Regions from separate parts of the Kocuria sp. SM24M-10 genome, predicted to be linked through region 1. Evidence: riboswitches for the same ligand, from Rfam matches in the RefSeq annotation. Region 1 holds a riboswitch; each other region holds the start of a gene.
What was found. Region 1 has a riboswitch for S-adenosylmethionine ahead of ABL57_RS10485 (O-acetylhomoserine aminocarboxypropyltransferase/cysteine synthase family protein). Riboswitches for the same ligand answer to the same signal wherever they lie in the genome.

Region 1 (6,933 bases):
ATCGTCGACTGCTGGAGGAGCGGGAATGACATCTCATACTGACGCCACTCCGACCCGAGCGTCGCCTTCCACTCGGTATTGGCTTTGATGCCGTAGCCGTAGCAGATATGCACGGCCGTTTTGCTGCGCAGTCCCTCGGCCGCTCGCTCCAGTGCGGCCACGCCCCACTCCTTGAGGTCGTCGAAGAACACGTTGAAGGCAGGCTCGTCGAACTGGATGATGTCGACGCCCGCCGCCTCCAGCTCTTTGGCCTCCTGGTTGAGGATCTTCGCGAACTCCCCCCAGGCGAGCTTTTCGCGACTCCTGTAGTGCTTGTCGTAGAGGGTGTCGATCATGGTCATGGGACCGGGGAGCGTCCACTTGATGGGCCGGCTGGTCCGCGCGCGGAGGGCCTTCGCGTCTTCGAGGAAAACCGACCGCTCACGGCCCACCGCGCCGACGACCGTCGGGACGCTCGCGTCGTAGCGGTCACGGATCCGCACCGTCTTCCGGTGTTCGAAGTCGACGCCGCTGAGGTGTTCGATGAACGTGGTGACAAAGTGCTGACGGGTCTGTTCGCCGTCGCTGACGATGTCGATACCCGCCTGCTGCTGCTCATTCACGGCCAGGCTCAGCGCATCCCGCTTGCCCTCGCGCAGTTCCTCGCCGTCCAGCTTCCAAGGGGACCACAGCGTCTCACCTTCCGCGAGCCAGGAGGGCTTGGGCAGGCTGCCGACGATGGTGGTGGGCAACAGGGTGTTCATCGGTGCTTCTCCGTCTCTCGTTCGCAGTGGGCCGCGACCCACTGTTCCAGGAGGGTCTGGTGTGGCTTCACGAAGTGCTCCTCCGTGAACTTCCCCTGCATGAGGGCCAGCTGACTGCGCTCCTCGCGGTCGTAGGCGATCTGCGTCACTGAGTAGTCTCGACTCTCCAGGCTCGGCCGGTAGACCCGACCAGCTGCCGCATTGGCGTTGTAGATCTCCGGGCGATAGATCTTCTGGAACGCCTCCATCGTGCTGATGAGACCGATGAGTGCCAGGCTGGAATAGTCATTGAGCAGATCCCCCCGGAAGTAGAACGCCAGGGGTGCGACCGCGCCGCGGGGCATGAAGTAGCGGACCCGCAGTCCCATCTTCTCGAAGTATCGATCCGTCAAGGAGGATTCATCCTGCCGATACTCGGCCCCGAGGATCGGATGGTGGTTCTCGAGCCGACGATACGTCTTGGTGCTCGAGACGCTGATGCAGATCACGGGCGGCTGGCGGAACCGCTCGCGGTAGGCCTCGGAGTCCAGGAAGTGCGTGAAGAGCTTCCCGTGCAATTCGCCGAAGTCATCGGGGATGCTGGACCGGGACGCCTTCGCGTGGTGTTCCGGCAGCACCACGCTGAAGTCATAGTCCCGGAGGTAGGACGAGAAGTTGTTCCCCACGATCCCGTCGATGTGCACATTGGACAGCGTGTCGAGGATCTGCACGTCGAGAACCTCGATCAGGGGGAACACCGCGTCGTCGCCGTCGGCGGCGAAGTGCAGGTCCACGGAGACGATCTCGATCTCCACGACATAGCGATCCCGGCTGGGATTGTCCCAGTGGGCCAGGTCGTTGAAGCGACTATTGATCATCGTCAGGGTGTTTCGGAGGTTCTGCCGACGGTTCTCGCCGCGGGCCAGGTTCGCGAAGTTCGTCGTGCCTCGGGAACTGGACGAGGGGCAGTAGTCCTCATCGAAGCGGGTCGTGCTGATATCGAACGTGAAGTCGTTCGTCCTGGTGGTCTGATGCATCGATTCCTCGCTGTGGACCGGGGGCCTGCCTGCCAGATCTGTACTCTTCTCGAACGTCCTTCCCTGCTGCTCGTGCACTGCCCTCCCGAAGGTCGCCCCGGTCATGCTCCCGGCACCCCCGGCGCTGCCCGGACGACGTCGATCCGGGCCTCCGGGCTGCCGGTTCCCCGGGCCGCGCGGGCCGCTGCGGTGAAGCGGCGCTGACCGGTCCGGGGCGGGTTGGATCCCCGGCTGTACTCGTGGCCGCCGTGCAGCACGTTGATGCCGTCCTGCACGAAGGTGCTGGTCTGGTGGATCGACGGCACGACCGCCCCGGTCAGGGGGTCCGGGGCCTGGCCGGCGTGCGACGCTATCGTATTGAAGCCCCGACGGGTCATCGGCGCAGTGTCCGTCTGTGCTGAGTCGGTCAGGATGGTCACCTCAGCGCGCCTCCCCGGTCAGGGCCGAGGCCGGTACGGTGGCCAGCGCCCGGTCGAGGTCGGCGATCAGGTCCTCGGGACACTCCAGTCCGATGGACAGCCGGATCGTGGTCTCAGTGATGCCTGCGGCCCGGCGTTGGTCGGGGGTGAGCCGGCAGTGCGTCATGGTCGCCGGGTGGCTGACCAGGGAGCGCACGTCCCCGATGTTGGCCACGAGCTGGAACAGCTCCAGAGCGTCGATGAACGGGCCGATGGCCTCGGGGCCGGCGGCCAGGTCGAAGGAGAACACCGAGCCGGTGCCGTGCGGGAAGTCCCTCTCGGCGAGGGCGGCGCTGGGATGTCCGGGGATCGCCGGGTGGTGGACGCGCCCGACGGTGAGGTGCCGGGCCAGGTGCTCGGCGACCGTTCGCGCGGTCTCCTCCTGCCGGGCGATGCGGACGGCGAGGGTCTCCAGGCCCTGGATGAACTGGGCGGCGCTGGCCGGGGCGAGGGAGGGGGCGAGGTCGGGCAGGAACTTGCTGCGCGCCAGCGCCAGGTAGGCGCCGCGGCCGTGCCGGTCGATGAGCGCCTGTCCGCCGTAGCGGGCCTTGGGCCGGGTCAGTTGGGGCCACCGCTCCGGGGCTGCGCCGTAGTCGAAGGTGCCGCCGTCCACGATCGCCCCGCCGGGGACGGCCCCGTGCCCGCCGAGGAACTTCGTGGCGGAGTGCACCACCACGTCGGCACCATGTTCCAGTGGCCGGCACAGGACCGGCGTCGCCAAGGTGCTGTCCACCACGACCGGGACCCCGGAGGCGTGGGCGATGTCCGCCAGCGCCGGCAGGTCCGGCACGGTGGCCAGCGGGTTGGTGATGGACTCCAGGAGGAACGCGCGGGTGTCCGGCCGGATCGCCGCGCCCCAAACCTGCGGGTCGGCCGGGTCGGCGAAAGTGACCTCGATGCCGAAGTCGGCGAAGGTGTCCGTCAGCAGGTCCACCGTCCCGCCGTAGAGCTGGCTCGAGGCGACCAAGTGCTTGCCGCCGTGGAGCAGGGTCAGCAGGGACAGTGCGACGGCGGCTTGTCCCGTGGCGGTGCCGATGGCCCCGATCCCGCCCTCCAGGGCCGCCAGCCGGTTCTCGAACACGGCGACCGTGGGGTTGCCCGTGCGGCTGTAGGTGAACCCGGGGGTCTCCAGCCGGAACATCGAGGCGGCCGTGGCGTGATCGGGGAAGCGGTAGGCCGCCGTCTGGTGGATGGGCACGGCCACCGGCCAGTAGGGGGCCTCGGGCTCGTAGCCGGCGTGGACCTGTTGGGTGGCGTGGTGAGTCATTCGATCCTCCATCGGTCCTGGCGGTAGCACCGTGCCCGCCGGTCCCGGTGTCCCAGGGTCGGCTGACTGGTTGCTGCGGCGTCGTCGAGCCAGATCTCTCGGCCGCTCTGGATGGTGTGGTGCGCTCATCCCACTCGATGGACGGCTCTAGAGTCCAACGGACGGTGGGGTCGGCTGTCACAAAGCCACACGTCGGGACATATTCGGGCCGGGCGGTCGCGCTCGGCCGCCTCGGCCGACGTCGGGCCGGGTTTGTGACAGTTTGTGACGGTCGGCCGCCGCGCCCTCATCGTGGGCTCAGTGATGTCCCGGCGGAGGTCCAGCGCGTCGTCGAGGGCGTTGTACGCGGAAAAGATGACGCCCCCCCCGGGGGTGGCGTCATCAACGGCGTGGTGAACGGTGTCAACCGAATCCCGGGACCCGTGCACGGAGCCCTCGGATTCGTCCTCCGGCACCACAGGAGGGCTCTCCCCGGCCCCGCTCTTCGATCGTGGCAACCCGCGACGTATGACCGACCCCTACCGGGCGTCAAGTGCGTCAGGTCTTGGCGATGTCATGGTGCAGGGGCGATGGCGTGCCCGTGTCGGAATGCCGAAGCGTGACCCTGTTGGCAACGGCTTCTCCAGCAGCGTGGCGCTGTACCAGGGCCCATCGAATTCCCGGCGCCCCGCCTCTTGGAATCCCTGCTGCTGATAGAAGAGGCGCAGGGCCGTGTTCGACTCCACGCCGTCCAGCCGGATGACCTCCTCCCCCTCGGTCCGTCCAAGTCTTACGGCTTCTACGGCCCAGTCGAGGATGATCGACCCCAGACCACGCCCGGCTGCGCCCCGGTGGACCATCAGCCCGTGAACGTAGACCGCCGGGATGTCATCGGCACCCCCAACCTCCGGATCGGCCCACAGCAGCCGCGCAGCCGAGGCGTCCCCCATGACAGGGTCTCGGACCAGGTGCCATTGGCCACCACGTTAGGACACGTTAGGACAGGGCCGCCCATCACCTCGGTGACCGGGTACGAGCCACTCCCTTACCGGGACGCCTGAACGATTTCGGGGCTGAGTCCGGTGGCGTGGCGGTGGTGGGTCTCGGCGCGTTGTCCGAGGTAAGTGCCGGTGATGATCAGCACCGCGCCCGCGGCCGCCACGAGAGTGAGGGTCTCGTTGCCGAGGCTGATACCGATGGCCACCGCCCAGATCGGCTCGGTGCCCATCAGCAGGCTGGCCCGGGACGCCGAGGTCTGGCGGATCGCCCAGGTCTGGACCACGAAGGCGAACACGCTGCAGCCGAGCCCCAGATAGAGCACCGCCGCCCACTGGGCGGACGTGAAGGCCTGAACAGCACCCACCGCCCCGGAGGGGGCGGCGCCGGTGAACACCACCGCGCACACCACCGCCTGGATCAAGGTGAGGTCCACCGAGCTGACCCCCCTCCCCCGGGTGAGCCGGGCCAGTGCGGTGACGTGGATCGAACGCATCAGCGCCGCGGCCAGCACCAGCCCATCTCCGGTGCTCGGAGCGTGCAGTCCGTCCCCGGAGACCAACAGACATACCCCGACCACTGCCACCACCCCGGCCACGAACACCGCCCGCGGCACCGGCACCCGCGCAGCTGCTGCCTCCATCACTGGGGTGAACACCACGGTGAGACTGATGATCAGCCCCGCGTTGGTCGCACTGGTGCCGGCGATCCCATAGGTCTCCAGCACCAGCACCGCCGCCTGGGTGGCGCCCAGCACGATTCCGGTGACCACCTCCCGGCCGGAGGGGACGCACCGGGGCAGCATCCACCACCACGCCCCCAAAGCGATCGCGGTGATGATGAACCGCAGGGAAAGGACCACCGGGACGCTCACGGCCCCGGTCAGGGTCTTCGCCGCCAGATAGCTGCTGCCCCACACCACCGCCACCAGCAGCAACAACAGATCAACCCGGCGAGAAACAACAAAGGATGTCAGCACCCGTCCACCCTCACAGCCCATCACCATGAAGACCAGGGATTGGTTACTGCACTGAAGGTTTAAGGTTTGCTTATGGATCTGCACCAGCTGCGTCTGCTGCGCGAGCTCGGGGACCGCGGCAGCGTGGCCGCCGTCGCCCGGGCCTTCTACGTCACCCCCTCGGCGGTGTCCCAGCAACTGGCCGCCCTGCAACGCACCACCCCCGTACCCCTGACCCGCAGGCAGGGCCGGACCCTGGTGCTCACCGACGCCGGCCACGCCCTGGCACAGGCCGCGGTGGAAGTCGCCACCGCGATGGCAGCCGCCGAGCACGCCGTGACCCGGTACGTGAAGGACCCCGCAGCCCCGGTCAGCGTGGCCGCCTTCCACAGCGCCGGACTGGCCTACTTTCCCGGACTGCTCCAAGCCATGGCCGCCGCCGAGGAGGCACCCGTGGTGAGCTGCCACGACCGCGACGTCGCACAAGAGGACTTCCCGGCACTGACCGCCGACTTCGACCTGGTCATCGCCCACCGCCTGGAACACACCCGCCCCTGGCCCGGGACGGTGCAGGTCGTCCCACTGGTACGCGAACCACTCGACGTCGCCGTGGCCGCCCACCACCGGCTGGCCCACCAAACCCACGTGAGCCCGGCGGATCTGGTGGGTGAGCACTGGGTCTCGGTGCACGAGGGGTTCCCCCTGGACCAAGCCCTGCACCTGCTGGGCGCGGCCACCGCACAACCGGTGGACGTCACCCACCGGATCAACGAGTTCTTCGTGACCTCCGCCGTCGTGGCCACCGGCCAAGCGATCGCGCTCATGCCCCGCTACACCACAGTCGCCCCCGCCGACGCCCACATCGTGCTCATACCCCTGACAGGCCTTTCTCTCACCCGCAACATCGACGTACTGGCTCGCCCCGAAGCACTCCACCGCACCGCAACACGAACCGTGCTCACCGCTCTGCAGGACAGCGCCGGATCCCCAGAGGACAGGACACCACCCCAGACGGCCACCGAGCGATGACGGAACCCGATCTCCAACATTCACATCTGTCCCGGTGAGGATGGCTGGAAGGTCGGGTCCTGCGTGGCGTGGGGCTGATCGACGGGGCCCCTGGGTTCTCCGTTCGACGGTGTCGTCCATCAACTGGCCCGGTGGGTGTTCTCGGACCTGCTGCGCAGTCCTTGGCGGAAGTTCCTGTACGTCTCTGCCCACCCCCACCGGGTCAGCCGGAATGTTCGTGCACCGGCCACGAGGCCGCGGCGATGGCGGTGACCAAGTCCAGCGCAACGCCGAAGACCACCAGCGGCCAGAGCCGGTTCGCCAGGGGCGCTGAGAACGTCATGAGTGATTCCGCCGTCCCTCGCGAGTATCAGTGATGCCCAGACGACTCGTGTGGTCCTGGCACCGGGACCGTGGGCGGAAGGTATGGACTGCGTCCGCGTGCCATAGGCGCAGCTCCATGTGCACAGAACGGAGCCGTTCAGTCTTTCGCTGGCAGCACCGGGTC
Region 2 (6,933 bases), on a different contig from region 1:
CGTGGCCCGGGTGCGCCGGCACCTGGAGCGGTTCCGCCCCGACGTCGTCCACGTCGCCTCCCCGTTCGTCCTCGGCCGGCGGGCGATCCTCGCGGCCCAGCAGCTCGGCGTGCCGGCCGTGGCCGTGTACCAGACGGACGTGCCCGGCTACGCGGCGAAGTACGGAGCGCCCTTCCTCGAGCAGCTCCTGTGGGGGCACGTGCGGAGCATGCACAACGCCGCGGCCCTGACCCTCGCCCCCTCCTCCTCGGCGGTGGCGCAGCTCACCGCGCACGGGGTGCGCGACGTGCACCTGTGGCGGCGCGGCGTGGACACCGCCCGCTTCTGCCCGCGGCACCGCGACGAGCGGTGGCGGGCGGAGGTCGCGGGCGGCCGCCGGATCGTGGGCTACGTGGGCCGGATCGCCCCGGAGAAGCAGGTCGAGGACCTCGCCGCGGTCGCGGACCTGCCCGGCACCCGCCTCGTCGTGGTGGGGTCGGGGCCGGAGGAGGAGGCGCTGCGGCGCCGCCTGCCGGACGCGCACTTCACGGGTCGCCGCTCCGGGGCCGAGCTCGCCCGCATCATGGCCTCCCTCGACGTGTTCGTGCACCCGGGCGAGTTCGAGACCTTCTGCCAGACCGTGCAGGAGGCCATGGCCTCGGGGGTGCCGGTGGTGGCCACGGGCCGGGGTGGTCCGGTGGACCTCGTCGACTCCTCCCGCACCGGCTGGCTCTACCCGCCGGGGGACCTCGCGGCGCTGCGCGGGCACGTGGCCGACCTGCTCGGCGACGAGGCCAAGCGGGCCGCCTTCGGGGCCGCCGCGCACGCCGCCGTGCAGGGCCGGACCTGGGACGTGCTGGTCGGGCAGCTGCTGGAGCACTACGACCGTGCCGTGGCCCTGGGCGCCCGCGGCCCGCGCCACCGCCGGACCGTCTGAGGCCTATCCCCGGGCGGGGACCGCGTCCAGCACGGGCACGCCCGTGCCGGCGTACCGTCGGGGCTCGGCGCTGAGCACCGTCAGCCCGTGCACCAGGGCGGTGGCCGCGGTCAGACCGGCCACCGGGTCGGCCGTCCCCGCGGCGCCGAGAGCGCCCCACGCCCGGCTCACCGCGGCGTCCACGGGGAGCACACGGTCCGGGAAGCGCGCTTCCAGCTGCTCGGTCCACGGCGTCTCGTCGGGCCGGTCCGACAGCAGCTCCCCCAGCACCAGGGCGGACAGGAACAGCCGCCGGTGGCCGTGCCGGCGCAGGGCGGCGGTCAGCTCGGGCGCGCGCTCCGGGGTGCGCACCCCGAGCAGCACGGAGCGGTCCAGGAGCAGGTCCATGGCGTGGATCCTCCCCCGGTCGTCAGGCCGCGGCGGCGAGGCGGCCGCGGACGGGCGCCAGCAGGAAGTCCACGAACTCCGTGCGCGCCTGAACCACCCGGGCGTAGTCGTCGATGCTCATCGCCGCGCAGCCGAGCACGGCCGGAGCCTCGGGAACGGGGGCGGGCCCACCCGGGCGGGCGGCGACGACGGTGGGAAGGGCGTCTGACATGACCAGGATCCTTCGGGCGCTCTTGCTCGCAGCGGGTGCCGCCACGGCGGCGATGCGAGCCGCTTCGTCATCCGAACCACCCGTGAACATGGGGTTGGTGCCCGGTCTAGTCGGAGCTTGGCGACCGGATCTCTTGAAGCTGCCCCCATTCAACCACATCCTCCCCGCCGGGTCCCGCCCGGCCGGTGGGGCCGGGCGTGTGAGCCGACCTTCCCCGTCCCGTCACCGCGGCGACACCTCGCCGACACATCGTTGCGCTGGAATGGGCTTCGAGCACCCGGGCGGCCCCCGACATTGCGGCCGACATCACGGTTCGGTCACACAAGTCATGGCCGTCTTGCCGGTCTGTCGGAGGCGCGGGGTAGCCTGGATCTGCTTTTCGAGATGCGGCATCCGCGTGCTCGACGGAGGGCGCACCGCCTTCCGGAGGGACCGCGGAGGGGCTCCGACCCGCTGTGCGCCAACCCGATGTTCCCGGGTGGATCGGATGACGAAGCGGCGGGCAACGGCATCGGATGCCCGCAAGAACGTCAGGAGAAAACATGACCATGTCCGAAGAAAGAACCACTTCCACCACCGATCAGCGGGAGGAATGGGTCGACGTCACCGTCACCGCCCTCCCCGATCTGCACCTCGTCCGGATCACCTCGACGGACGGCGACGTGCAGGAGTACCTCAGCGCGGAGGCCGACGACCTCGCCGCCGCGGCCGAGCACACGGCGGGCACCGCGCAATGGTGCGCCAAGTACCGCCAGCTCCTCGTCCCCGGCGCCCTGGCCGCGACCGGGCGGCACCCGTTCTTCAAGCTCCACCCCGCGTCCCTCCCGCTGTCGGCGTAGCCGGCGGGCCGGACACGACGAAGGCCGCAGCCCGATGGGCTGCGGCCTTCGTCGTGCGGTCGGCGCCACGGCGCCGGACGTCCGGGAGCCGCCGTCGCGCGTGCGGCGCCGTGGCGCTCGGCGGAGCGGCTCCCGCGGCGCGGCGGCTCACTCCAGGCCGTAGTCCCCGGCCGAGCCCCAGCCCTCCCCCGCCTCGTCGGCGGAGCCGTCCAGCTCCCACTCGCAGACCTCGAGCTCGAAGGGCACGGAGACGTCGAGCTCGGCGTCGGAGACGCGGTTCACCACGAAGGGGTCCTCCTCGTCCGGCGGACGGGACGGGACGGGTCCGGTCATGCGAGCTCCTCCCGGTCGGCGACGGCACGAGATCCGACGGCACGACATCCGGCGGCGCGGCCCCCACCGGCGCCGCGTGCGAGAGTCCGCAGGCTGTTGCCGGCGGAACGACAGAACCGCCGCCGGGCGCAGGCCCGGCGGCGGTTCTGGACGATCAACGGACCCGTGAGCCCTTCGAGGAGAACGTCAGGAGATGACGGTGATGTTCGCGGCCTGGGGGCCCTTGGGGCCGTCCTGGGTCTCGAACTCGACGCGGTCGTTCTCGTTCAGGGAGCGGAAGCCGCCCGAGTTGATCGCGGAGAAGTGGGCGAAGACGTCCTTGGAGCCGTCCTCGGGGGTGATGAAGCCGAAGCCCTTGTCAGCGTTGAACCACTTGACGATACCGGTAGTCATGGTGAGACCTGATCTTTCGTGAGATGAACGTTTCCCGACGTTCGAGAAACACAAGAGTTGTGATGCGTGGAAAACGTCTTCTCAGAAAAACTGCTGCACCCGGATGGGCCGAACTGCTTGAAATACAAAAACGACAACCTCAACAACTTCGCTCCACTGTACACGAGTTCCGGCGCCCCGCCACCCCGGTGCGGGGCGCCGGACGCGGCCGCCGGCTCCGGCCGGCGGCATGCCGCTCAGCCCGCGAGCAGCTCGTCGGCGATCGCGCGCACCCGCGCCCGCTCCTGCGGGTCCGGGGGGAAGACGTCGGCGGCGTCGGCGAACCACACGCCGTCGGCCAGCAGCCGCACGGCCAGCAGACGGGTGCGCTGCTCGACGGGCAGGTCGTCGGGGAGGTCCACCCAGGGGGCGATCCGCTCCACCCAGTGCTTCTTCAGCTTGGCCCGCAGCCGCTGGTCGGTGAGCATCACGAGGTCGGTCTCGTCCACCTCCCCGGACAGGCACCAGTCCAGGTAGGCGCGCACGCGCTCCTCTGCGGGCACCTGCTCCGGCGGGGCGGACAGGCGCCGGGCCATCTCCGCGTCCCAGCCGTCCAGCACCCGGTCCACCAGGGCGAACATGAGCGCCTCCTTGGTCCGGAAGTGGTACATCACCCCCGGCTTGCTCAGCCCCACCCTGCGGGCGGTCGACTCCAGGGACACCGTGCCGCCGCTGCGCACGAGTTCGAGGGCGCCGTTCAGGATGCGGTCGCGGCTGGAGGAGTTCATGCAGCCCATTTTACCAACCGGAAGGTTGGTGACACCATGTGACGCAGGCCGCTGTCCCGTCCAGGCGGAACACCGGCCGTCGCGGGGACGACGACGTCCCGCTCCCGCCCGGTCCGCCCGGACCGGTGTGCGGGCGACCCCACGAGATCCGGACCACCCTTCTCAGGAGGACCCGACATGACCGCTGCCCCGTCCACATCCGCCCCCGAGAGCGAGGGTCCGCCGGGTGCGCGGACCCACCCCAAGGTCAACCGCGCCGTCTTCGCCGGCTCCGGCGTGAGCATCGTCCTGTTCTCCCTCTGGGCGATCCTGGCCCCCGCGCAGGCCTCCACGGTGATCGGTGCCGTGGTCGGCTGGATCGCGACCAACATGGGCTGGTTCTACGTGCTCACCGCCGCCGTGGTGACGGCCTTCGTGGTGGTCGTCGCGGTCTCGCGCGAGGGCACCATCAAGATGGGCCCGGACCACTCGAAGCCGCAGTACAACCTGTTCACCTGGACCGCGATGCTCTTCGCGGCCGGGATCGGGATCGACCTGCTGTTCTTCTCGGTGGCCGAGCCGGTCACCCAGTACTACGGTCCCCCGGCCGGCGAGGGCGGGACCATGGAGGCGACCCGCATGGCCGTGGTGTGGACGCTGTTCCACTACGGCGTGATCGGCTGGGCCATGTACGCCCTGATGGGCATGGCCTTCGGCTACTTCGCCTACCGGTGGAACATGCCGCTGAGCATCCGCTCGGCCCTCTACCCGCTGATCGGCAGGCGGGTGCACGGCAGAGCCGGGGACGCGGTCGACATCGCCGCGCTGCTGGGCACGATCTTCGGCGTGGCGACCTCCCTGGGCATCGGCGTCGTCCAGCTCAACTACGGCCTGTACCTGCTGTTCGGGATCGAGGAGGGCGTCGCCGCGCAGACCGCCCTGATCGTCGTGGCCGTGGTCATGGCCACCGCCTCCTGCGTCTCCGGCGTGGACAAGGGCATCCGCCGCCTCTCCGAGCTCAACGTCCTGATGGCCGTGGCCCTCGTGGCCTGGGTTCTGCTCGCCGGGCGCACGTCCTTCCTGCTCGACGCCACCGTGAAGAACCTCGGCGACTACGTGGCCGAGCTGCCCTCCATGGCGCTCGACACCTTCGCCTACACCGGGGCGGCCGAGTGGATGGCCGGCTGGACCCTGTTCTTCTGGGCCTGGTGGATCGCCTGGGCGCCGTTCGTGGGGCTGTTCCTGGCCCGGATCTCCCGTGGCCGCACGCTGCGCGAGTTCGTGGTCGCGACCCTGACCGTGCCGTTCGTGTTCATCCTCATCCTGGTCTCGGTCTTCGGCAACAGCGCCCTGGAGATCGTCACCGGCGGCGACGACGCGTTCGGACAGGCCGCCATGAACACCCCCGAGCGGGCCTTCTACTCCCTGCTCGAGCAGTACCCCGGCGCGCCGCTGCTCATCGCGCTGGCGACCCTGTCCGGGCTGCTGTTCTACGTCACCAGCGCCGACTCCGGAGCGCTCGTGATGTCCACGTTCACCTCGACCATCCAGGACCCCACCCAGGACGGGCCCAAGTGGCTGCGCGTGTTCTGGGCCGCGGCCACCGGCCTGCTGACCCTGGCGATGCTGCTCGTCGGCGGGGTGCCGACCCTGCAGGCCGCCACCCTGATCATCGGCCTGCCCTTCTCGATCGTGATGTACCTCGTGATGATCGGGTTCTGGAAGGCCCTGCGCGCCGAACGCTCCCAGCGCGAGGGCCGCTCCGCGACCCGTCGCTCCGTGACGGCCTCCCGCACCCCGGGACCCGACAGCCAGTGGCGGCGCCGGCTCACCCGCATCGGCTCCTTCCCGGGCCCGCGGGCGGTGCGCCGCTACGAGGAGCAGGTGCTGGCCCCCGCCCTGGCGGAGGTCGTCGAGGAGTTCTGCGCCCAGGGCCACGCCGCCGAGCTGTCCAGCTCGGAGGTCGGCTACCAGGAGCTGTCCGAGTACACGCTGACCGTGCCGATGGGCGACGACCGGGACTTCTGCTACCAGATCTACCCCGTGGCCACCCCGGTCCCGGCCTTCGGCGGGTTCCGCACCAACCCCGACTCGGACCTCTACTACCGCCTCGAGGTCTTCAACGAGACCGGCTCGCAGGGCACCGACGTCATGGACTGGAACCGCGAGCAGCTCATCAACGACGTCCTCGACAACTGGGAGGCCCACCTGGCCTTCCTCAGCATCCACACCGGCCCGTCCAAGATCCAGGCCGGCGCCGAGGGCCACCCCGACTGGTCCACCGACATCCACGACGTGCCGACGGGGCAGACCCCCGCGGTGACGAAGGAGGCACACCCGTGACCGCGACCCTGTTCATCGATGGACGCTGGCAGACCGCCGCCGCCGGCGGCACCCGCACCATCGTCTGCCCCGCCGACGGCACCGAGGTCGGCGTCGTGGCCGAGGCCACGGCCGAGGACACCGAGCGCGCCATCGCCGCGGCCCGCCGGGCCTTCGACGACGGCCGCTGGTCCTCGGTGCCCGGCCCGCAGCGCGGGGACCTGCTGCTGCGGGTCGCCGACCGCCTGCGCGAGCGCCGGGACGAGTTCGCCCGCGCCGAGTCCCTGGACACCGGCAAGCGCCTGGTGGAGTCCGGGATCGACATGGACGACATCGCCGCGTGCTTCACCTGGTTCGGCAAGAACGCCGCCGAGCAGGCCGGCCGCGTCGTCGATGCCGGGGACCCGGCCGTGGTGTCCAAGGTCGTCACCGAGCCCGTGGGCGTGTGCGGGATGATCACGCCCTGGAACTACCCGCTGCTGCAGGCCGCCTGGAAGATCGCCCCGGCGCTGGCCGCGGGGTGCACCTTCGTGCTCAAGCCCGCCGAGCTCACCCCGCACACGGCGGTCATGATGATGCAGGTCCTCCAGGAGGTCGGCCTGCCCGACGGCGTGGCCAATCTCGTGCTCGGCGCCGGCGCCGAGGCCGGCGCGCCGCTGGCCGACCACCCGGACGTGGACCTGGTCTCCTTCACCGGCGGGGTGCTGACCGGCCGCGCGATCGCCGCCGCGGCCGCGCCCACCGTGAAGAAGATCGCCCTGGAGCTGGGCGGGAAGAACCCCAACG
Region 3 (6,933 bases), on a different contig from region 1:
CGACCTCGTCGCCGACGTCGACTTCCCCGCGGCCCAGCGGTCGCCCGAGTTCCAGGAGTTGCGGAAGACCCACCGCGGCTTCGTCTTCCCGCTCGCCGTCGCCTTCCTGGTCTGGTACCTGCTGTACGTGGTGCTCGCCATGTACGTCCCGCAGCTCTTCGCCATCCGGGTGGTCGGCAACGTCAACCTGGGCGTGATCCTGGGGCTGCTCCAGTTCGTCACCACCTTCGCGATCACGGGCGCCTACGTGTCCTTCGCCAACCGCAAGCTGGACCCGAAGGCCACGGCCATCCGGGAGCGCCTCGAGCCCAGCCTCGGGAGCACCCGCGGCGTCCACGGACAGGAGAACTGACCGATGCACCACCTCCCCACCGCGCTCGCGCCCATGGCGACCGCCACCACGGAAACGGTCGGCACGCCCTGGATCAACATCTCCATCTTCGGGGCCTTCGTCGTCGTCACCATGGTGATCGTGCTGCGGGCCTCCAAGTCCACGGCCACGGCGGCCGACTACTACGCCGGCGGCCGCGGGTTCAGCGGGACGCAGAACGGTCTGGCGATCGCCGGCGACTACCTCTCGGCGGCGTCCTTCCTGGGCATCGTCGGCGCGATCGCCGTCCAGGGCTACGACGGGTTCCTCTACTCCATCGGCTTCCTCGTGGCCTGGCTGGTGGCTCTGCTGCTCATCGCCGAGCTCCTGCGCAACACCGGGAAGTTCACGATGGCCGACGTCCTGTCCTTCCGGCTGCGCCAGCGCCCGGTGCGCGTGGCGGCGTCGATCTCCACCCTCGCGGTGTCCGCGTTCTACCTGCTGGCCCAGATGGCCGGCGCCGGAGCGCTGGTGTCCCTGCTGCTGGGCATCAGCTCGCGGACGGGACAGTCCCTCGTCATCGTCGTCGTGGGCGTGCTCATGATCGTCTACGTGCTCGTGGGCGGGATGAAGGGCACCACCTACGTGCAGATCATCAAGGCCGTGCTCCTCGTCTCCGGCGTGGCGGTGATGACCGTCTGGATCCTGGCGCTCTACGGCTTCAACCTCTCCTCCCTGCTGGGCGACGCGGTCGCCGTCTCCGGCAACCCCGCGATCCTCGAGCCGGGTCTGCGCTACGGGGTCAGCGAGACCAGCAAGCTGGACTTCATCTCCCTGGGGCTGGCCCTGGTCTTCGGCGCCGCCGGCCTGCCCCACGTGCTGATGCGCTTCTACACCGTGCCCACCGCCAAGGAGGCCCGCACCTCGGTGGTCTGGGCGATCGGGCTGATCGGCCTGTTCTACCTCTTCACCCTCGTCCTGGGCTTCGGCGCGGCGGCCCTCATCGGCGCCGAGCGGATCCAGGCGGCCCCGGGCGGCGTGAACTCCGCGGCCCCGCTGCTGGCCTTCGAGCTCGGCGGCTCGCTGCTCATGGGCATCATCGCTGCCGTGGCGTTCGCCACGATCCTCGCGGTCGTCGCCGGCCTGGCCATCACGGCCTCGGCCTCGTTCGCCCACGACATCTACACCAGCGTGATCAAGAAGGGGAACTCCGACCCCCGCCAGGAGCTGCGCGTCGCCAAGACCACCGTGGTGGTCATCGGCATCGTCTCCATCGCGGGCGGGATCGGGGCGCAGGGCCAGAACGTCGCGTTCCTCGTGGCGCTCGCCTTCGCCGTGGCGGCCTCGGCGAACCTGCCGACCATCCTGTACTCGCTGTACTGGCGGCGGTTCACCACCCGCGGCGCGGTCTGGTCCATGTACGGCGGCCTGATCCTCTCGGTGGTCCTGATCGTCTTCTCCCCGGTGATGTCCGGGGCCGAGACCTCCATGATCCCCACGGCCGACTTCGCCTGGTTCCCGCTGCAGAACCCGGGCATCGTGTCCATCCCGGCGTCCTTCCTCCTCGGCTTCATCGGTTCCATGACGGAGCGGCGCCTGGAGGACCCGGTCAAGCAGTCCGAGATGGAAGTGCGTTCGCTCACAGGCATCGGTGCGGAGAAGCCCGTCGCGCACTGACGGCGTTCCCGCTCCGACCTGGGAGGACTCCCGGCCCGCCCGAAGCTCCGGCTCCGGGCGGGCCGGAGCCGATCCCGTCGACACACCTGGAATTCGCGAACGGGAAAAGACAGAGGGCTGACAGTCCGGTAGGGTGAGCGCAGAAGCCGGCCCAGGGTATTCCTGGGAAACTCGCCGGTTGCTTACAATGAAGGTCCCTCCCGGGACGGATAAGGAGCAATCATGGGAATCATCAGCTGGATCGTCCTCGGTCTCATCGCGGGCGCCCTCGCCAAGCTCATCATGCCGGGCAACCAGGGTGGCGGCATCATCGTCACGATCGTGCTCGGCATCATCGGCGCCCTCCTCGGAGGCTTCCTGGGCTCGCTGATCGGCATCGGCAGCCTCGAGTCCGTGTTCGACATCGGCACGATCATCACCGCCGTCGTGGGAGCGCTCATCGTGCTCTTCATCTACGGTGCGCTCACCGGCCGCAAGGGCCGCACGCACTGATCCGCACCCTCAGCGGAACCCGAGGCCCCGGCCACCGGAAACGGTGACCGGGGCCTCGGTCCGTCCGGACCCGCCGCGGCAGGGCGCCGGTCCGGCTGGGGGATACTGGGGCCATGAGCTCCCCCTCCGCCGCGCCCCGCCCCCAAACGACCCCCGAGCCGACCTCCGAGCCGACGCCCGAGCTGCGCGCGCTGGCCGCCGCCGGCCCCCGCCGGATCGTCGTGCTCGGGTCGACCGGGTCGATCGGCACCCAGGCGCTCGACGTCGTGCGCGCGGCGAACCGGCTCGACGGCGGGGCGCCGTTCCGCGTGGTGGCCCTCGCGGCCGGCCGGGGCCGTCTGCCGCTGCTGGCGGAGCAGGCCGTGGAGACCCGCGCCGCCGTGGTGGCGACGAGCGGCAGCGGTGAGGACGCCCAGGAGCTGGCCCGGCGGATCGGCGAGCGCGCCGCGGCCGCCGGCGCCGGGGACTACCGGCCCGAGATCCTGCACGGTCCCGAGGCCGCCACGGCGGCCGCGGCGCACCCCGAGGCCGACCTCGTGCTCAACGGGATCACCGGCTCGATCGGCCTCGCCCCCACCCTGGCGGCACTGCGGGCCGGGCACCGGCTGGCGCTGGCCAACAAGGAGTCGCTGATCGCCGGAGGAGCGCTGGTGAAGGAGGCGGCGGCGGCCTCGGGCCGCCCGGACGCGCTGATCCCGGTGGACTCCGAGCACTCCGCCCTGGCGCAGGCGCTGCGCGGCGGCAGCGCCGCCGAGGTGGACCGGCTCGTCCTGACGGCCTCGGGCGGGCCGTTCCGCGGCCGCACCCGGGCGGAGCTGGAGGCGGTCACCCCGCGCGAGGCGTTGCGCCACCCCACCTGGGACATGGGCGTGATGGTCACCACCAACTCGGCCTCCATGGTGAACAAGGCCCTGGAGGTGCTCGAGGCCCACCTGCTCTTCGACATTCCCCTCGAGCGCATCGACGTGGTCGTCCACCCCCAGTCGGTGGTGCACTCCATGGTCCAGTTCGTGGACGGGTCGACGCTGGCGCAGGCCTCGCCGCCGGACATGCGCCTGCCCATCGCCCTCGGTCTCGCCTGGCCGCACCGGGTGCCCGGCGCCGCCGCCGCGTGCGACTGGACCCGCGCCACCGAGTGGACCTTCGAGCCGCTGGACCGGGACGCGTTCCCCGCCGTCGAGCTCATCAAGGCCGCGGGGGAGCGCGGGGGCACCCACCCGGCGGTGTTCAACGCCGCCAACGAGGAGGCGGTGCACGCCTTCCATGACGGGCGGATCCGGTTCCCGGCGATCGTGGACACGGTGGAGACGGTGCTGGGCGAGCACCAGGACGGCGGCGTCCTGGACCTCGGCGCCGTCCTGGAGGCCGAGCGCTGGGCCCGGCGGCGGGCGCAGGAGGTCCTCGCCCGCTGACCGGGCCGGACCCGGCGCACGTGCTAGTCTGTCGGGCGGATGACGAGTCCCAGCGCGCAGCCCTGGCTTGCTGGGCGGCAACCCTCTCCCGTAGTGGGGTGCCCCAGGTGAACCATCCGGCACCGGCCATCGTGGGCCGGCGGCAAGTACGGTTCGACCGCGGACGCGCCCTCCGGCGTGCCCTCGACCGTGGCCGTCGGTCCTGGTGGGACTGGTGGAGACTCCCGACCTCCTGGACCCACGGAAAGGCACGACATGCGATCGCAGCGCCTCACCTTCCTCGCCCTGGCCACCACCCTCGGCCTCACCCTCACCGCCTGCGGCGGCTCCGACCAGGCCGGCGAGGGCGCCCTGGCCGACGGCAAGGTGAGCATCGGCGTCGTCGGCTCGCACCCGACGCACGACGCTCTCAAGCGGCTGGCCGAGGAACAGGGCATCACCGTCGAGTACGTCGACTTCTCGGACTACAACCAGCCCAACCCGGCCACCGAGTCCGGCGACGTGGACATGACCTGGTTCCAGCACGTTCCCTTCCTCGCCGACTACAACAACTCCGCCGGGGGCTCCATCACCCCGATCGGCTCGACGTCGATCTACCCGCTGGGCCTGTACTCCAACGAGTACGACTCCGTGGACCAGTTCCAGAAGGGCGACGAGATCGCCGTCCCGAACGACGCCGTGAACCTGTCCCGGGCCCTGCTCGTGCTCGAGTCGGCCGGTCTCGTGGAGCTGAAGGGCGACACCCTCATCCCGACCGAGCTCGACGTCGACACCGAGGCCTCCACGGTGCGGGTCACCCCCGTGTCGGCCGAGCAGACGGTGCTCTCCATGGACTCGGTGGCAGGTTCGGTGATCAACAACGACTTCCTCGCCCGCGCGGACATCGACCCGAAGTCCGCCCTGGCCCAGGACGACCCCGAGGCGGAGGGCTCCCGCGCCTATGTCAACCTCTTCACCACCACCGAGGAGCTGGCCGACGACGAGACCCTCCGGCAGGTGGCGGACCTCTACCACGAGCAGTCCGTCATCGACGCCGAGATGGAGGAGACCAAGGACACGGCCGTGCCGCTGCAGCTGGAGCCGGAGGAGCTGCAGGAGCTGACCGCGCGCTACCAGCAGGAGCTGAAGGACCAGGGGCAGTGAGCGCTGCGGTGCCGTCCGCACGCGGGCGCCCGGACGAGGTGCTCGTCTCCTTCCGCAACGTCTCGAAGTCCTTCCGCACCGGCTCCGGCCGGGCCGCGCGTGAGGTGCTGGCCGTCGACGACGTCAGCCTCGACGTCCACCGCGGCGAGATCTTCGGCGTGATCGGCTACTCCGGGGCGGGCAAATCCACCCTGGTACGGCTGATCAACGGGCTCGAGCCCGTCTCCTCGGGGTCCTTGACCGTGGAGGGCTTCGAGGTCGCCGGGCGCAAGGAGACCGAGCTCGCGCCCGTCCGGCAGGAGATCGGGATGATCTTTCAGCAGTTCAACCTGTTCACGTCCCGGACCGTGGCCGGCAACGTCGAGTACCCGCTCAAGCGGGCCGGCTGGCCGAAGGAGAAGCGGCGGGCCCGGGTCGCCGAGCTGCTGGAGTTCGTGGGCCTGTCCGCGCGCGCCGGGAACTACCCGGAGCAGCTCTCCGGCGGGCAGAAGCAGCGCGTGGGCATCGCCCGTGCCCTGGCGACCAGCCCCAAGCTGCTCCTGGCCGACGAGTCGACCAGCGCCCTCGACCCGGAGACCACCCAGGAGGTGCTGCAGGTGCTGCAGCGGGTCAACCGGGAGCTGGGCATCACGATCGTGATCATCACCCACGAGATGGACGTGGTCCGGGCGATCGCCGACCGCGTCGCCGTGATGCAGGACGGCAAGGTCGTGGAGCACGGCTCGACGGTGGACATCTTCGCCCGGCCCCGCACCGAGACCGCACGCCGCTTCGTCTCCTCCGTCCTGCACTCGGTGCCGGACGAGCGCGAGGTCGAGCGGCTGCGCCGGGCGCACCGCGGGCGCCTGGTGATCGTGGACGTCGGCGACGGCGTGGACATCGGCGGTGTGCTCTCCGACGGCGCCGCCCGCGGGGTCCGCTTCACCATCGCCTACGGCGGGATCAGCGTGCTCCAGGAGCAGTCCTTCGGGTCCCTGACCTTCGAGCTGACCGGCGAGGACGCGGCCGTGCAGGCCGTGGTCGACGAGCTGTCCCGCATCACGAGCCTGAGAGAGGTGGCCGCGTGAACGACTGGTCCGTCCTGGGTCCCGAGCTGCTCTCCGCGCTCGGGGAGACCCTCTACATGGTGTCCGTCACCCTCGTGCTCGCCGGGCTGCTCGGGATGCTCGTGGGCGTGGGGCTCTACGTGACCCGCCGGGGCAACATCCTGGAGAACCGCGTGGTGCACGAGGGGCTCAACCTCGTCGTGAACTTCGTCCGGCCGATCCCCTTCATCATCCTTCTGGCGGCACTCGGGCCGCTGACGCAGCAGGTCGTCGGGACCCGTCTGGGCCCCAACGCGGCGATCTTCGCGATGACCATCGGGGCGATGTTCGCGGTCGCGCGCATCGTCGAGCAGAACCTGATGAGCGTGGACCCCGGGGTGGTGGAGGCGGCCCGCTCGATGGGCGTCTCGCGCGGGAGGATCATCACCACCGTGATCCTGCCCGAGGCGCTCGGGCCCCTGGTGCTCGGCTACACCTTCCTGGTCATCGGCATCACGGACATGTCCGCGATGGCCGGGGCCATCGGCGCCGGGGGACTGGGCGACTTCGCCCTGCGCCTGGGCTACCAGCGGTTCAACGACGAGGTCACGTGGGCGGCGGTCGCCGTGATCGTCGTCCTCGTGCAGCTGGTCCAGCTGGTGGGCAACCGGCTGGCGCGGCGCATCCTGCGCCGCTGACGCCCCGGCGCCGCAGCGGTGCCCGCGACGGCCGGTCCCTCCCCGGAGGCGGCCGGCCGTCGTCGTGCGCGGGAGCGTGACACCCTGCGTCCAGGATCGTGGTGCACACTGGTCCTCGCCGCGCACGCGCGGCCCCTGCCGTCCCCGGCGACCGCCGGGGACGACCCGACGATCCC

Region 2: linked by a shared signal. The riboswitch ahead of ABL57_RS18650 (hypothetical protein) and the one ahead of ABL57_RS10485 (O-acetylhomoserine aminocarboxypropyltransferase/cysteine synthase family protein) in region 1 are both predicted to bind S-adenosylmethionine.
Region 3: linked by a shared signal. The riboswitch ahead of ABL57_RS02480 (MetQ/NlpA family ABC transporter substrate-binding protein) and the one ahead of ABL57_RS10485 (O-acetylhomoserine aminocarboxypropyltransferase/cysteine synthase family protein) in region 1 are both predicted to bind S-adenosylmethionine.

What each region holds. Positions count from the first base shown of each region.
Region 1 covers NZ_LDNX01000092.1:49,086-56,018, forward strand. The annotation lists gene ABL57_RS10470 (methionine synthase) at 1-743, opposite strand, end outside; gene ABL57_RS10475 (DUF1852 domain-containing protein) at 740-1,759, opposite strand; partial or broken gene ABL57_RS21845 (PLP-dependent transferase) at 1,963-2,136, opposite strand; gene ABL57_RS10485 (O-acetylhomoserine aminocarboxypropyltransferase/cysteine synthase family protein) at 2,180-3,484, opposite strand; SAM riboswitch class I at 3,490-3,602, opposite strand; gene ABL57_RS23520 (GNAT family N-acetyltransferase) at 4,003-4,413, opposite strand; gene ABL57_RS10495 (DMT family transporter) at 4,509-5,522, opposite strand; gene ABL57_RS10500 (LysR family transcriptional regulator) at 5,511-6,446, shown strand; gene ABL57_RS10505 (DMT family transporter) at 6,907-6,933, opposite strand, start outside.
Region 2 covers NZ_LDNX01000157.1:19,665-26,597, reverse strand. The annotation lists gene ABL57_RS18665 (glycosyltransferase family 1 protein) at 1-916, shown strand, start outside; gene ABL57_RS18660 (PIN domain-containing protein) at 920-1,303, opposite strand; gene ABL57_RS18655 (hypothetical protein) at 1,326-1,514, opposite strand; SAM riboswitch class IV at 1,528-1,653, opposite strand; SAM riboswitch class IV at 1,935-2,048, shown strand; gene ABL57_RS18650 (hypothetical protein) at 2,057-2,353, shown strand; gene ABL57_RS18645 (hypothetical protein) at 2,501-2,686, opposite strand; gene ABL57_RS18640 (cold-shock protein) at 2,873-3,079, opposite strand; gene ABL57_RS18635 (TetR/AcrR family transcriptional regulator) at 3,316-3,846, opposite strand; gene betT (choline BCCT transporter BetT) at 4,024-6,168, shown strand; gene ABL57_RS18625 (aldehyde dehydrogenase family protein) at 6,165-6,933, shown strand, end outside.
Region 3 covers NZ_LDNX01000023.1:6,918-13,850, reverse strand. The annotation lists gene ABL57_RS02500 (DUF485 domain-containing protein) at 1-352, shown strand, start outside; gene ABL57_RS02495 (cation acetate symporter) at 356-1,987, shown strand; gene ABL57_RS02490 (GlsB/YeaQ/YmgE family stress response membrane protein) at 2,210-2,479, shown strand; gene dxr (1-deoxy-D-xylulose-5-phosphate reductoisomerase) at 2,593-3,891, shown strand; SAM riboswitch class IV at 3,930-4,046, shown strand; gene ABL57_RS02480 (MetQ/NlpA family ABC transporter substrate-binding protein) at 4,147-5,034, shown strand; gene ABL57_RS02475 (methionine ABC transporter ATP-binding protein) at 5,031-6,101, shown strand; gene ABL57_RS02470 (methionine ABC transporter permease) at 6,158-6,757, shown strand.